DNA from 3 places in the Promicromonospora sp. NFX87 genome. Region 2 is predicted to be linked to each of the others. Evidence: predicted binding sites of a transcription regulator. Region 2 holds the regulator's gene; each other region holds the start of a gene.
What was found. Region 2 encodes LexA, which represses DNA repair genes until DNA is damaged. Its sites were predicted from a motif close to TCGAACANNTGTTCGA; they were not measured.
Positions count from the first base shown of each region.

Region 1: ACNYC2_RS20570 (DUF222 domain-containing protein) is a predicted target of LexA. The motif match lies at 1,768-1,783, and genes of this name have one in related genera.
Region 3: ACNYC2_RS14925 (DUF222 domain-containing protein) is a predicted target of LexA. The motif match lies at 2,136-2,151, and genes of this name have one in related genera.

Region 1 covers NZ_CP183413.1:4,579,079-4,582,290, reverse strand. Annotated here, with positions in the region: gene ACNYC2_RS20570 (DUF222 domain-containing protein) at 1-1,706, opposite strand, end outside; gene ACNYC2_RS20565 (helix-turn-helix transcriptional regulator) at 1,883-2,800, opposite strand; gene ACNYC2_RS20560 (zinc-dependent alcohol dehydrogenase family protein) at 2,838-3,212, opposite strand, start outside.
Region 2 covers NZ_CP183413.1:4,006,477-4,009,688, reverse strand. Annotated here, with positions in the region: gene ACNYC2_RS18035 (ATP-dependent DNA helicase) at 1-261, shown strand, start outside; gene ACNYC2_RS18030 (L-lactate dehydrogenase) at 271-1,260, shown strand; gene lexA (transcriptional repressor LexA) at 1,345-2,160, opposite strand; gene ACNYC2_RS18020 (LysM peptidoglycan-binding domain-containing protein) at 2,348-2,794, shown strand; gene nrdR (transcriptional regulator NrdR) at 2,914-3,212, shown strand, end outside.
Region 3 covers NZ_CP183413.1:3,307,421-3,310,632, reverse strand. Annotated here, with positions in the region: gene ACNYC2_RS14925 (DUF222 domain-containing protein) at 225-2,069, opposite strand; gene ACNYC2_RS14920 (ABC transporter permease) at 2,381-3,142, opposite strand; gene ACNYC2_RS14915 (ABC transporter ATP-binding protein) at 3,154-3,212, opposite strand, start outside.

The DNA of each region.
Region 1 (3,212 bases), 570 kb from region 2:
GGGTCGCGCCAGGTTCGGCCGGCCGGTCGGTCGGCTTCGACGGAGGACGGCGGCTCGGTGGCCTGGTCGGTGCCAGGTGCTTCGATGGGTTCGGGTAGGCGGATGCGGTGGCCGCGGGCGTCGGTGAAGGCCCACCCGGTCTCCAGCAGGGCACCGGCCGTGGTGTTCGTGGCTGGCTTTCCGGTCCAGTGCATGGTGATGCCCTTGGCATCCACCAACTGGTGGTGGTACCAGCACAGCAACGCACTGTTCGTCACCGATGTATCGCCACCGTCGGCCCAGTGAGTGAGGGCGTGGTGGACCTCGCACCGTGACGGTGGCTGGTCACATCCCGGGTAGACGCAGTGCTGGTCGCGGGCGATGACGGCGCGTCGCATCTGCCCCGACACGGTGCGTTGGGCACGACCCACGTCGAGGACTGCGCCGTCGGGTCCGAACACGATCCGGGTGACCGCGCTGTGACACGCCAGGCGGCGCACCAACGCGCGCGGGGCGCGACCCCCGGTCTCGGTGAACACCGGACCACCCGAGGACAAGAACCCGGACTCTGTCGCTGTCCCCGCCGTGCTTGCACTCACCGTGCTCGCTGTGCTGGTGCTCGCTGTGCCGATCCGGCTGCTGAGCCCGGGCGTGGCCTGGCCGCACGTCAGGCACAGCCCGTCCCGGGTCCGAGTCACCTGAGTGACGAACTCGTTCCAGGACACCGTGACGTTCAGGTGCGGCGCGATAGCAGCACCCGGAGAGGCCTGGTTCGTGTCCAGCACCACCCGCGCCACATCCGCCAGACCCTGCGCGCGACGCTGGGTCGTCGTCCGGGTGTCTTCCGCTGACGGGGCGCCCATCACCGCGTTGATCGCGGTCGTGAGCTGCAGGCCGTGCTCATCGGTCAGAAACCCGGCCACGTGATACCCGCCGAACGTCTTGGCCAGGTCCAGGAACTCGCCCTGCGCGGCCTTGTCGTCGTCGAGGTCGTCTGTGTCGGGGTCGGTGATGGTCGCGAACCGGCGCGCCACCTTCCGGAACTGGTCCGCATTCAACACATTGGCCTCCCGCAGCACCACGCCCTCACCCGTGGTCAGCGTCCCGTCCGCGACCGCGCCCTCCAGCACCTGGGTCACTAGCTCACGAGTGCGTGCCCCATCGGGGTCCTCGGACGGGTCGGGGAAGTCGACCGCAACGGACTGGACGAACTGTTCCGGTGTGGTGGTGTGTCCGGTGCGGGTATCGATCAACCACGCCAGTGCGTCGGTACGGGTCTCACTGGTGGGTGCGACCTCGGTCATCACCCGGGCGTGGTCGACACCCAGGGTTCCCGCGACCAGACGCTCCCGCGTGACTGGGAGTGCGGTCGCGAGACGCCGGGCGATCGTCATGTCCTTACCCGCGGTGGACGCGGAGATGCCTTCGCGCAGGCGCAGCCAGGTCGTGAACGTGCGTGCCGCGCCACCGGAGCGCCACGAGCCCTCGTTCTCGATCCGGGGCAGCAGGGTGTACCGCACACCGTCCAACCGGCCGGTCAGCCGACGGATCCGGGTGTGCGCATCAGCCAGGCGAGTGACCGTCGGGGCGTCCCAGCCGGTCAGTGTCTCGGGGTCCGTCAGCGCGGTGAGGTGGTCTATCTCGTTCTCGATCCGGGCGAGAGTTTCCTCGATCGAGATCGCGGCGGGCAGGGTGGCGGGTCCACCGTTCGTCGTCTGATCCACCATGCTCACCCCCACTCATCTCGATCGCTCGCCTAGTACTCACTCCTTGGATGCGTCCATTATCTCGAACATGTGTGCGACCTGCATGCCAGATTTCAAATCTGTGGATAACTCTTCGCGACAGGATCGAGACGCCTCTGAGGCCGTCCCAGACGTCCCGCCAGCGCGACCTCAGCTGGTCAGTCGGTGCTCGCAGGCTGGCTCACGGCGTCGTGCGGCCTGCTCGCCAGGCCGCCGTCAGGGGCGCGCTCCGCCTCCTGGGTCGCCGCCCAGCTGGCCAGCAGCGCGAACTTCTCCGCTGAGTCGGTGTTCGGGGGAGGGCTGTAGGTGACGATCTGCAGGCCCGCCTCGCCGGGCATCGCGAAGACGTCGAACGCGACGGTGACACGCCCGACCACCGGGTGGTGGAACGACTTGACCCCGGTGCGGTGCTCGTGGACGTCGTGCCCCGACCAGTCCTCGCGGAACTGCGGGCTCCGGGTGGAGAGCTCGCCGATGAGCGCGGTGAGCTCCTTGTTGAGCGGGTCGCGTCCGGCCTCGAGCCGCATGATCGCCGCGGCGGTGCGCCGGGCCAGTGCCCAGTCGACGTAGTAGTCCTGGGCGCGGCGGTCGAGGAAGATGAACCGGGCGATGTTCGGCGTGCCGTCGGTGTCGAAGTGCGGGGCGTACAGGGCGCGGCCCATGACGTTCGCGGCCACGAGGTCCTGGTTCGAGTTGTGCACGATGGCGGGCACGGCCATGTTGTCCAGCACGCGCTGCACGGAGGTGCGGACCGACTGCGCGACGGGCTTGCGGTCGCGCGCGGCCGCGGCAGCGGGGGCCGTGCGGGCGAGGTCGAACAGGTACTCGCGTTCGGCGTCGTTCAGCTGGAGGGCTCGTGCGATCGCGCCCAGCACGCTCTCGGACGCGCCGCGGATGTTCCCGCGCTCCAGCCGCGTGTAGTAGTCGAGGCTGACGCCGGCGAGCATGGCGACCTCCTCGCGGCGCAGCCCGGGTACCCGCCGCTCCCCGCCGAAGTCGGGGATGCCCGCCTGCCGCGGGGTGACGTTCGCGCGGCGGGAGACCAGGAACTCCCGCACCTCGTCCTTGGTGCTCATGGGTTCCACGGTATGTGCGACCCGGGCGGCGCGACCGTCAGAGGGTGAGCAGCACCTTCGTGGCGCGACGCTCATCCATCGCCTTGTAGCCCTCGGCCGCCTCTTCGAGCGGGAGGGCGAGGTCGAAGACCTTGCCCGGGTCGATCGCGCGGTCCCAGATGAGCTGGATCAGCTCGGGCAGGAACCGGCGCACGGGGGCGGGGCCGCCGTGCAGGTGCACGCCGGTGAAGAACAGCTTCAGGCCGTCGAGCTGGACGCCGTGCGTGACGCCGACGTACCCGACGTAGCCGCCCGGCCGGGCGGAGTTGATGGCCTGCCACATCGACTCCTCGGTGCCCACCGCCTCGACGACGCCGTGGGCGCCGTACCCGCCGGTCAGCTCCTTGACCTTCGCGGCGCCGGCGTCGCCGCG
Region 2 (3,212 bases):
AAGGCCGCCCGCGCCAAGGCCGTGGAGCAGGCGGGCGGCAACGGGTTCATGGCGGTGTCCGCGCAGCACGCGGCGCTGCTGCTCGCGCAGGGTGCCGGGCGTCTCGTGCGGAGCATGGACGACAGGGGAGTGGTGGCCGTCCTGGACCCGCGCCTCGCGACCGCGCGCTACGCCTCGTTCCTCACCCGTTCGATGCCGGGGTTCTGGCCGACCACAGACTCGGCGCTGGTGCGCGCCGCGCTGGCGAGGCTCGACACCTAACCTGGGGGCATGGCAGCCCTTTCGGACATCCCGGCCGTACGTCCCTCCAATGCCCGTACCACCAAGCTCGCGGTGGTGGGCGCGGGCGCTGTGGGCTCCACGCTGGCCTTCGCCGCGCTCGCGCGGGGCTCGGCGCGGACCATCGCCCTGCACGACGTCAACCGGGCGAAGGTCGAGGCCGAGGTGCTCGACCTCCAGCACGGCCTCATGTTCACGCCCCAGGCGCAGGTGATCGGCTCGGACGACGTTGCGGTGTGCGCGGGAGCCGACGTCGTGGTCGTGACCGCAGGGGCGAAGCAGAAGCCCGGGCAGACGCGGCTCGACCTCGCCGAGGGAACCATCGGGCTGATGCGCGACATCCTGCCCGGCCTCGTCGAGGTCGCGCCGGGTGCCACGTACGTCATGGTGACGAACCCGGTGGACGTCGTGACCTACGCGGCGCTCAAGATCTCCGGAGTGCCGCGCGAGCGGATGTTCGGCAGCGGTACGGTCCTGGACTCCTCCCGGCTGCGCGTGGTGCTCGCCGAGCGCTGCGGCGTGGCGGTGGGGAACGTGCACGCGTACATCGCCGGGGAGCACGGCGACTCGGAGATCGCGCTGTGGAGCTCGGCGTCGATCGGCGGCATGCCGCTGCTCGACTGGGAGCCGCTGGGCGGCAAGCCGCCGCTCGACGCGGCGGTCCGTACGGAGGTGCACCGCGAGGTCGTGGACTCCGCGTACCGGATCATCTCCGGCAAGGGGGCGACCAACTACGCCGTCGGCCTGGCCGCTACCCGCATCATCGAGGCGGTGCTCAAGGACGAGGGCCGGATCATGCCGGTGTCCTCGCTGCTGGACGACTACCACGGCATCAGCGACGTGTGCCTGTCCGTGCCGTCGCTCGTGGACCGGCGGGGTGTCACGGACAACGTGCGGGTGCCGATGTCCGATGACGAGCTGGCGGGCCTTCGTGCCTCGGCAGAGAACGTGCGGGCCGTGCAGAGGCGGTTCGGCTTCTGACGGCACCGCGAAGTAGAGCGCCTGTCCGCCCTACGCACGCTGAGCGTTGCGCAGGGCGGACAGGCGCTCTACTTCGCGGTCTTGTCAGAGGCTGCGGAGGACGGCGACCACGCGGCCGAGGATCTGGGCCTCGTCGCCGGGAATCGGCTCGTAAGCCGGGTTCTGCGGCAGCAGCAGCACATGACCGTCGGTCTGCTTGAACGTCTTGACCGTGGCCTCGCCGTCGATCATGGCGGCGACGATCTCGCCCTGCTCCGCGACGTTCTGCTGGCGCACGACCACCCAGTCCCCGTCGCAGATCGCGGCGTCGACCATCGAGTCGCCGGCGACCTTGAGGAGGAACAGCTCGCCGTCACCCACCAGCTGGCGGGGGAGCGGGAACACGTCCTCGACGACCTGTTCGGCGAGGATCGGGCCACCGGCCGCGATACGGCCCACGAGCGGTACGTACGACGGCGGGGGAGTGCTGGCGTCGTCGGGCACCGAGCCGCCCCAGTGGACCTGGCCGCTACGGCGCGGCTCGGGCCAGTGGATCTCGCCGCGGGTCGGCTTGTCGACCTGCTCGGCCATCGGCTCCACGAGCTCCATGGCACGCGGCCGGTTGGGGTCGCGGCGCAGGAAGCCCTTCTTCTCGAGCATCTGGAGCTGGTGCTTGACGCTCGACGGACTGGCCAGCCCGACGGCCTCGCCGATCTCACGCATCGACGGCGGGTAGCCCCGCGTCTCGAACGACTGCCGGATCGTGTCCAGCACGAGGCGCTGCCGTTCGGTGAGGCGGTCTGTCGGCGAGATCGTGTGCACGTCAGCGACCGCCTTGTCGGCCGGCGTGTCCAGCGTGGCGACGCCGGAGGCTGCCGTGTCGACGGCTCTCGTGTCGCTGGTCCCGTCCCGTCCCGTCATGCCCGTGCCCCTCCCGTTCCGACAAATGTTCTCCTGTGCGCTACCCACTCTAGGTCACAAACGCGCTCGGCTCAAACGAATGTTCGAGCGTGTCTCGACATGGACGGTGTCCCGTGCTACACAATGGTACGGGCGTTCGACGAACGCTTGTATGAACGACAGAAGCTCTGCACCTCGAGGAGGGGCCATGGGGGACGTGATCCCGCTGCGGCAGTACACCCCGACGTATGAACAGGCGTATGCGCCGTCGTATGGCCGGGCGTACGCACCGGCGGCCGGACCGGCTGCGCTCCGTGCGTACGCCCCGGCGGAAGGGCGCACGATCGCCGACCGGCTGGGCCTGGCCGGCCTGCGGCTCACGCGGCGTGGCCGCGTGGTCCTCGTGCTGCTGGCCATGCTCCTGCTCGCGCCGATGGTCACGTGGGGGGCGACGGCGGTCGCCAGCTCCCCGGGAGAACCCACCGAGGTCCGGGTGCATGCCGTGCAGCCGGGAGAGACGCTCTGGGGCTTCGCCCAGGAGGTCGCGAGGCCCGGCGAGGACGTGCGGCACGCGGTCGGCCGGCTGCAGGAGCTGAACGAGATGTCGACCGGCACGCTGCGCGTCGGGGAGCTGCTGCTCCTGCCCAAGGAGTGACGAAAGGCCTCGATTCGCCGACGAATGTTGCGGCTATGTTGCAAGGGGGTGGTTTGCCCGCTTACGGTCGGGGCGCGACCGGAGGCCTCCGGTCGATGGTCGACCACGCAGGAGTGAGCATGCACTGCCCGTTCTGTCGCCACGCCGACTCGCGTGTGGTGGACTCGCGGACCGCCGACGACGGCCTGTCGATCCGGCGCCGACGGCAGTGCCCGAACTGCAACCGACGGTTCACCACCGTGGAGACCGCGAGCCTGTCCGTGGTCAAGCGCTCCGGCGCCACGGAGCCGTTCAGCCGCGACAAGGTCGCCGCGGGTGTGCGCAAGGCGTGCCAGGGGCGCCCGGTGAGCGACGACGACCTGGCGATCCTGGCCCAGCGTGTCGAGGAGACCCTGCGGAGCAACGGCAGCGCGGAGAT
Region 3 (3,212 bases), 700 kb from region 2:
CCGGGTGAGCACGCCCGGACCATCGCTGGCCGGCCTGGCGGGCGCATTGGGACGACGTGGTTCGACCTGAGCTGGGTGGCCTGCGTTGGGCGTCCTGATGCGGCCGTCCTGATGCGGCCGATCTGAGTCGGGCGACCTTGCTCGGTCTGCGGGCTCGTGTGGCCAATCAGGTCTGACGGGGTCGGACCCGATTGGCGAGTTCGGCCGGCTGCGGGTTCGCCGGGTCAGGCGGCTTCGGTGGTGGGTGGAGGTTGGGCCCCGATGGCTTCGGGGAGGCGGATGCGGTGCCCGCGGGCGTCGGTGAAGGCCCACCCGGTCTCCAGCAGTGCACCGGCTGTGGTGTTCGTGGCCGGCTTGCCGGTCCAGTGCATGGTGATGCCCTTGGTGTCGACGAGCTGGTGGTGGTACCAGCACAGCAACGCACTGTTGGTCACCGCCGTGTCGCCGCCGTCGGCCCAGTGGGTGAGGGCGTGGTGGACCTCGCACCGCGACGGCGGCTGATCGCACCCTGGGTAGACGCAGTGCTGGTCTCGGGCGATGACGGCGCGGCGCATCTGCCCTGACACGGTGCGTTGGGCGCGTCCGACGTCAAGGACTGCGCCGTCGGGTCCGAACACGATCCGGGTGATCGCGCTGTGACACGCCAGGCGGCGTACGAGTGCGCGTGGGGCGCGACCCCCGGTCTCGGTGAATACCGGGCCACCGGAGGACAAGAACCCGGACACGGTCGTAGCCGCGGTGCTCCAGCCACCCGGACCTCCGGTCGGACTTTCGGTGAGGCTCCCGCCAGGGCTTCCACTCGGGCTTCCACTCGGGCTTCCCGCCGGGCTTCCGGCCGCTGGGCCGGTGCTCACCGGCCCTGCACCGACATCCGCACCCGCACCCGTGCCGGTGCCGCTGCCGGTGCTCGTGCCGGTGCTGGTGCTCGTGCCTGTGCTGGTGCTGGTGCCCGGCATGCTCGGACCCACGCCCGGGCGGTTGCCACGTGCTGGTGCGGCCTGTCCGCAGGTCAGGCACAGGCCGTCCCGGGTCCGGGTGACCTGGGTGACGAACTCGTCCCAGGACACCGTGACGTTCAGGTGCGGTGCGATCGCCGCGCCCGGGGAGGCCTGGTTCGTGTCCAGCACCACCCGCGCCACATCCGCGAGGCCTTGTGCCCGGCGCTGGGTCGTCGTCCGGGTGTCTTCTGCTGACGGGGCACCCAGGACGGCGTTGATCGCGGTCGTGAGCTGCAGGCCGTGCTCGTCGGTCAGGAACCCGGCGACGTGGTATCCGCCGAACGTCTTGGCCAGGTCGAAGAACTCGCCCTGGGCGGCCTTGTCATCGTCCACATCGTCGGTGTCGGGGTCGATGATGGTCGCGAACCGGCGCGCCACCTTGCGGAACTGGTCCGCGTTCAACACATTGGCTTCGCGCAAGACGACGCCTTCACCGGTGACCAGGTTCCCCTCGGTGACCGCGCCCTCCAGGACCTGGGTGACCAGCTCACGGGTGGTGGTGCCGTCGGGGTCGTCTACTGGGTCGGGGAAGTCGACCGCAACAGACTGGACGAACTGTTCCGGTGTCGTGGTGTGACCCGTGCGGGTGTCGATCAGCCAGGCCAGTGCGTCGGTGCGGGTCTCGCTGGTGGGTGCGACCTCGGTCATCACCCGGGCGTGGTCGACACCCAGCGTTCCCGCGACCAGCCGCTCCCGCGTCACGGGCAGCGCGGTCGCGAGACGCCGGGCGATCGTCATGTCCTTACCCGCGGTCGACGCGGAGATCCCCTCGCGCAGCCGCAGCCAGGTCGTGAACGTGCGAGCCGCGCCACCCGAGCGCCAAGAGCCCTCGTTCTCGATGCGGGGCAGCAGGGTGTAGCGGACCCCGTCCAGGCGGCCGGTCAGCCGGCGGATCCGGGTGTGCGCATCAGCCAGGCGAGTGACCGTCGGCGCGTCCCACCCGGTCAGGGTCTCGGGGTCCGTCAGGGCGGTGAGGTGGTCTATCTCGTTCTCGATCCGAGCCAGCACGTCCTCGATCGAGGCGGCAGCGGGCAGGCCACCGGCAGGTCCGCTGTTCGTTGTCTGCTCCACCGTGCCCACCCCCGCCCGACTCGCTCACTTGCCTCTAGTTCTGACTTCCTCGCTGTACCTATTATCTCGAACACTCGTGCCATTTGCTCGCCCGATTTCAAATCTGTGGATAACTTCTGACCGCCTCAAAGCGGGCTCCCGAAGGCCGTCGTGGAAGCCCTGGAAGTACTCCCACGCTCAGGTCGTCGATCAGGCCTCGGACGGGAGGGCTCACTCGCACCGCAACGAAGAACGGTCCTCGACCGCACACCGGACGGTGCGCGGTCGAGGACCGTGGTCGAGTTAGCTCCGTCGTCGTGAGGAGTCCGCCGTCAGGAGATCTTGCGGCGGTACGTGGCGGTGGCCAGGACGAAGGCGACCGCAAGGATGCCGACGCACCAGCCGAGCGCCACCCAGATGTCCGTGCCCACCGGCTGCTGGGCGAGGAGGTCGCGGATGGTGTCGACGATCGACGTCACCGGCTGGTTCTCCGCGAACCAGCGCACCGGTCCGGGCATCGTCTCGGTGGGCACGAACGCCGAGCTGACGAAGGGCAGGAAGATGAGTGGGTAGGAGAACCCGCTGGCGCCGTCCACGGTCTTGGCCGACAGGCCGGCGATGACCGCGAGCCAGGTCAGAGCCAGCGTGAAGAGAACCAGGATGCCCGCGACGCCGAGCCAGGCCAGCACTCCTGCTCCCGAGCGGAAGCCCATGAGCAGGGCCACCAGCACGACGATGGTCACCGAGACCAGGTTGGCGACCAGCGACGTCAGGACGTGTCCCCAGAGCACCGCCGAACGCGCGATCGGCATGGACTGGAACCGCTCGAAGATGCCGCCCTGCATGTCCAGGAACAGCCGGTAGGCCGTGTACGCGATACCTGACGCGATGGTGATGAGCAGGATGCCGGGCAGCAGGTAGTTCACGTAGCTGCCGGTGCCGGTGTTGATCGCGCCGCCGAAGACGTAGACGAACATCAGCATCATCGCGATCGGCGTGACCGCCGTCGTGATGATCGTGTCCGGGCTGCGGAGGATGTGGCTCAGGGATCGCCCGGTCAGTACGGCGGTGTCGCCGAAGAAGTGCTTGCTCATGGTCTCGTTCCTCACTTGTCCGTGCTGACGGGGCTGCTGGCGGTGTCGCCGGCGGTGTTCTCGCCGACGA